One region of the Vibrio aerogenes genome, then DNA from elsewhere that is predicted to be linked to it. Evidence: riboswitches for the same ligand, from Rfam matches in the RefSeq annotation. Region 1 holds a riboswitch; the other holds the start of a gene.
The links. A riboswitch is a leader RNA that binds a small molecule or an ion and turns the genes downstream of it on or off. The one in region 1 is predicted to bind cobalamin.
Positions count from the first base shown of each region.

Region 1 (3,163 bases):
GGCAATTATTCTGACGCTGTTATTGATGATGTGGATAGGTAAGAAAATGGGATATTGGGGCAGGAAAGATTAATCTTCAGGTTTTAGTTTGTGGATGAAGGGCGCAGATGATCGCGCCCTTTTTTGATGAATTACGATCTTACTTCCAGCAACACACCTGCTTCCATATGGTGGGTGTATGGAAACTGGTCAAATAAAGCAAACCTTGAAATCTTATGCGTTTGATTCAATACTTCCAGGTTCTGCCTCAGTGTTTCAGGATTGCAGGAGATGTACAAAATTCTGGGATATTTCTGGACCATTTTACAGGTATCAATGTCCATACCTGAGCGGGGTGGGTCGACGAAAATGGTTTCACACTGATAGCCTTGCAGATCAATATTGGCATCTTTTAGCCGCCGGAATTCTCTTTTTCCTTCCATTGCCTCGGTAAATTCTTCGGCAGACATACGAATGATTTGCACATTCTCAATATGATTGGCAGCAATATTATATTGGGCTGACTGAACTGATGGTTTTGCCAGCTCGGTTGCCAGAACACGGTTGAAATTTTGTGCCAGGGCTAAGGAGAAATTACCGTTACCGCAATAGAGTTCCAGCAAATCTCCCTGACTCTCCCGTGTGCAATCCACAGCCCATTCCAACATTTTTTCAGCGACTTTCCCATTCGGCTGGGTGAAGCTGTTTTCGACTTGCTGATAAATGAATGGCTGGCCGTATACTGAGAGTGTTTCGGTGACATAGTCTCTTTCCAGTACCTTTTTGATTTTTCTTGCGCGGCCAATAATATTGATTTGAAATCCATCCTGGATCAGTTGCTGTCTGAGATGGCGGGCTTGTTCATCCCATTCATCATTGATTGGCTTGTGGTATAAGAGTGACACCAAAATTTCACCGCTGAGTGTCGAGAGAAAGTCTACCTGAAATAGTTTGTGGCGGAGTATATCGGTTGCTTTAATCTTTTCAATTAATGCCGGCATCACCTGGTTAATGAGCAGACTGGCAGCCGGAAACTGGTCAACACGATATTTCTGTTTGGTCGTCTGATCAAACATGATGTAGTAAAGGTCTTCACCTTCATGCCATACCCGAAACTCAGCTCTCATCCGATAATGTTTTTCCGGAGAGTCAAACACCTCTAGTTCCGGTGCATTGAAGTCAGCAAACATATTTTTGAGTGTCGAGACTTTTTTTTCCAGTTGCTCCAGGTAAGTTGCAGCATTTGTGTCAGGATTCATCATAATTCAGCCTCGTCATCAAAAGGGAAAGTTCAGAAGAGCGCAGATTTTATTCAATTCAGTATTAATGTCTAGTGAATTCATATGTAATCTTTACGGTTAAGTGCCTTCATGCATAGTGATTCTTCACATCTGGACATCTCTATCAATGCTCAATACTATCTGTCGCGGCTGGTGGTTCTGTCATGTGCAGAACTGAAAAGGGAATCTGGTGCAAATCCAGAACTGACGCGCAGCGGTAAAAGAGAACAAAGGTTGAGTCAACACTGCACTAAATTCATTCATGTGTGGGAAGTTAAACCGGAGGCGATGAGTAAATCAGCGTTTACACATCATGCTCTTGAGTCCGAAGACCTGCCAGTGACCGAAGAATGATTATCTTTCAGACGGACTACGCGATTTAGGGAATAATAATGAATAAAACATGTTTGGCGATAGCGGTTGCATCGCTGTTTTCGTATGTAGGCAGTACTTATGCAGATGAACCAGTGATTGTATCTGCAAACCGATATGAACAATCAGCAGGTACGACTCTGGCTGATGTTGAATTAATCACAAGAGAAGATATCGAAACAACTCAGGCCAAGAGTTTGCCGCAGCTGCTGCGCCGGTTGGTTGGGATCCAGGTCTTTCAGAATGGAGGCCGGGGACAAAATGCATCACTGAGTGTTCGGGGTACATCTTCTTCACAAGTGTTAGTTTTAGTGGATGGTGTCCGTTTTGCCCGAGCTGCTAAAGGTGCAGTAGACTTTAACCAAATTCCGTTGAACTATATCCGGAGAATCGAATATATCCGTGGTGCAAGAGCCTCTCTCTATGGCTCAGAAGCGATCGGTGGTGTGATCAATATTATTACGATTGCCCGATCTGAGCATGAAGTGAAAGAAGTTAATGTGGGCTTGGGAAGTCTGGATTATAAAGAAATCAATGCAATTGCCGGATTACAGACCACAGAAAAGAGCCAGTTGAATTTAGCGGCTGGTCATGAAAGTACCGACGGTTACAATGTGCATCCGCTTACTGGCGTTAATGACAATGATAAACACGGGTTTAAAAGCAGCCATGGCTTGATTGGTTACGTGCATCAGGTTAACGACCATATACAGTTATTCAGCCATGCAAGAATGTATCAAAATACCTATCAATATGATGGCAGTTTTTCTTCTTTTCACAGCCTTAAAGAAAGTGAAAAGAAAGATTATGCGGTCACTCTGGGCGGTAACTTTGAACAGGAACAATTTCATTCATCTCTGATGATGAATACACAGCGTCAGCGGGGGTGGAATTATACTCAATCAACCGGAAAAGACTCCGGTACAAAAGATAAAGTTCATCAGCAAAATATTCAGTGGAATAGTCACTACGAATTGAACCCTGCAACAGTGGTTGGTGGTGGTATTGACTGGAGAAATGAATCTTATAGTGATATCAATAACTCGAATAGATTTGATCGTGAAAACTTCGCTGCATATGGCTTTGGATCTTATCAGAAGGAAAAATTGTTACTCGAAGCGAGTCTTCGGGGGGATCACAATCAGGAATTTGGTGGGCGTGCAACTTATAACCTTGGGGCCGGATATCAATTTATTCCTGAGTTTGGTCTGAAATTAAATTATGGCACGGCATTTAAAGCGCCAAATCTATACCAGCAATATGATCCAACATATGGTGAAACAAACCTTAAATCTGAAAAGTCGAAAAATGCAGAAATATCATTTGAAGGTGATATTCAGGGCATTGGGTGGTCTGTTTCAGCATATAATTATAAGATCGATAATCTGATTGATTATAATCCTTCAACATTTGTATACATGAATGTGGATGGAGAAACGAATATTAAAGGTGTTGAGTTTACTTCAGAATTTAATACCGGAATCATTCAGCATCAGATTAGTGCAGAATATAAGCATGCTGAAGATGAGAAT
Region 1 covers NZ_AP024861.1:179,359-182,521, forward strand. The annotation lists gene OCV29_RS00810 (YijD family membrane protein) at 1-73, shown strand, start outside; gene trmA (tRNA (uridine(54)-C5)-methyltransferase TrmA) at 132-1,241, opposite strand; cobalamin riboswitch at 1,394-1,614, shown strand; gene btuB (TonB-dependent vitamin B12 receptor) at 1,652-3,163, shown strand, end outside.

Region 2 (3,163 bases), on a different replicon from region 1:
CGTCGAGACCACAATGGGGCTGCCGCCCTTGCGCCCGGTACTGACAATGTACGGGACTTTTGTCTGTTCCAGCAGCGCCTGTTTCGATGCATCGGCTTTGACAAATCCCACCGGAATCCCGACGATCAGCGCCGGTTTGATTTCACCGGCTTCCACCATCCGCAGCACTTCATACAGTGCTGTCGGGGCATTGCCGATCCCAATCACCGCACCATCCAGCAGGCCAAGATCCCGTGCTTTGCGCATCGCCCAGATGGCCCGTGTTTCGCCTTTCTCCTTTGCAGTCGCAATCACGTCTTCATCACCGATAAAGCAGCAGGCCTGATTGTGGTTGATCGACAGGCGCTGCGCACTCAGGCCACTGATGATCATCGAGACATCACTGACAACCGGCGCACCGGCTTTTAAGGCGCGAATCCCGGCCTGAACCGCACCAGCGCTGAATTGAAACAGCCGGGCGAATTCAAAATCTCCCGTGGTATGAATCGCTCTTCTGACCACGGGCCATTGCCTCTCATCAAACTGATGACCGCCATGAAACTGCTGGATTTCATGGTCGATAATGGCAAATGAGTCATTTTCAATCGCCCGTCCCTGACGGGTCATTTGTTGCATTGCATTCATGTTACTTTCGCCTGATCTTTGTTTATCTATGACTGCTATCTGACCAGATACATCCTGATAAGCAGCTTGTTATTTAACCTTTCTTTGCTCCTGCCAACGGGGTGCCATCAAAATCAATCAATATCACTTCAATCTCTGATGCACCGGCAACGTATTGACTCGCGTGTTTTCTGGCTTCTTCACACAGCCGGTTGAGGAAAGATTGCGGCTGATGTTCGCGCACCAGTTCCAGCATATGTCTGCCTGTATTGGCGTGCGCAATTTGCTGGCACACCGCATCGGGGAGCTGTGTTTCTGCGGCAAGCTGGCTGAGATGATTAAAGTCAATGGCATGCCCGGAGACATGGGTCATCATCCGGCCTGAAGTCAGTTTTGCCAGCTTGCCGATCATGGTCACCAATGAGACTTGACTGATACCGTAACGTTTACCTGCTCTCAGGCCCACGCCGATAAAATCCCCGGCCTGTATAAAGGCCATGTCAGAGGCTTGCGGGAAGTGAGTCATGGCTGCTTTTTCAGACCGGCCGCCGGTCGTGAGGATGACATGGTGCAGCCCGTTGGCACGGGCAATCTGGATCGATTGCCGGACCGATGCCGCATAAGCCGAGGTTGAAAAAGGTTTGACTGTGCCGCGGGTACCGATAATCGAGATACCACCCACCAGCCCAAGCCGCTCGCTGATGGTTTGTTTCGCGGCTTCTTCGCCACCGGGCACAGAGATGGTCAGTTCTATGCCATATTGCTGGCTGATGGTGTCGGGCACTTGTGCCAGTTCAAGCTGAACCATTTCGGCAATATGTGCTCTGGGCACCGGGTTGATCGCGGGCTCACCCACCGGCAATTCGAGACCGGGAAGCGTGACTGTCGCCACACCAACGCCCCCTTTCAGGTGAATCCCCGGCTCATCGCACCAGCGGGCAGTACACTGAATTTCCAGCCCATGAGTACAATCCGGATCATCCCCGGCATCCTTGATAATGCCTGCCGTGACTTCGGTATTCTTTTTGAATTGAACGCTTTCAGGCAGCGCGTTTTCGGGCCGGTGCGTTTCAGAAAAAACAATTTCAGAAAAAACAGGTTCAAGGCGGACCAGTGGAAAAGTCACCCAATCGTGGTTCGGCAACCGGATCGCAATATCATCTGATAACTCGCGGGTTATCAGCGTTCTGACCGCGGCCCGTGCAGCCGCAGCAGCACATGCCCCGGTGGTATAACCCTGGCGCAACTCTGAGTGGTGCTTTGAACGTTTTAATTTTCCCACGTACACATTCCCTGATCATTCCCTGAAACAGATCATTAAGAGAGAACAATATGCACCGATGCACATTAATCTCATATTTTAAAGACAACAAGGGCAGGAGAAATCGCAGGATAAGACGACTCTGAGTGCTCCCGCCCAGATTGTTCTGTAACTGATACTTCGTTTAGCAGGATCTGACTTACGGGCTGACATTTCACACCGGAAACACAAGGCCGCTTACAGTTGCGGGTACAGTTCAGGATTCTCACCTGATTCACTTTTCACCTGCCACATCAGAATGATGCTGTATGTGTAGGGACTAAACGCGTGGTTGAGTCTCTCACAGGGTGAGCGCTGGCGGATATGATGTTCATCAATGTTGGTTGAATGAGATTTATTATCTGGGAGGTTTTGTTTTGAATTGGTTTTTCGGAAGATTTTGACTTTTGTAGATGGTGCGGAAGATTCTGGCTTCTGTGGATGGTTTGGTGCGCTATTAAGTTTTGTTGATCCAATCAGCGCTTGGTGCTCGCGCCCCAGATACTCTTTCCCGGATGAAAGAGTATCCAGAAAATCCTTTTGGTGGGCGCTGGCCGGAACGGTTTTGTAAGCGCATCCTGCGCACAAAACCTCAAAAATCCGTCCAGGATTTTTGCCCTGAATTGTGTGGTTTCTTGTTGATGTGCTACTTTTTTGTTATGGAGTTGATGGGAGACGTTTGGTGAGTTTGTACATATCCCAACTCTCTGTGATGACCAAGGATAATCGTATATTTTAATGAGCAATTCGAAGAATAAATAACCATTAGGCATAATTAGTTGAGATGAGCATGAGCGGACACCTAAAGAGAATAGACTCAATAGAAAGTATGGCAGTATATGACAACTTTCAATGGTCATCATCTATGCGAGATAAAGGAAACAACATCGCAGAATGTAAAAAACTAAATATTCTTTATGGGCGCAACTACTCTGGGAAAACAACACTTTCTCGGATCCTCAGAGCTTTAGAGACTGGATATATCTCAGATAAATATAACTCACCAAAGTTTCAATTGACCTTTGATGGCGGTAGTACTGTTACACAAAACTCACTAAAAAATCATGGTCAAATTATCCGGGTTTTTAATGAAGATTTTGTTCGGGACAACCTGCATTTCATTGTTAATGACGGGCAGACCATCAATTCGTTCGCCATCTTGGGTGAAGATAATACAAACCTTGAAAAAGAAATCGAAGAGAATGAAGCCAAACTGGGGAGCGAAGAAGATAAGTCTGGATTGCAAGGAGAGTTTCTTGT
Region 2 covers NZ_AP024862.1:131,949-135,111, reverse strand. The annotation lists gene OCV29_RS18255 (precorrin-8X methylmutase) at 1-624, opposite strand, end outside; gene OCV29_RS18250 (cobalt-precorrin-5B (C(1))-methyltransferase) at 698-1,885, opposite strand; cobalamin riboswitch at 2,034-2,203, opposite strand; gene OCV29_RS18245 (AAA family ATPase) at 2,694-3,163, shown strand, end outside.
Region 2: linked by a shared signal. The riboswitch ahead of OCV29_RS18250 (cobalt-precorrin-5B (C(1))-methyltransferase) and the one ahead of btuB (TonB-dependent vitamin B12 receptor) in region 1 are both predicted to bind cobalamin.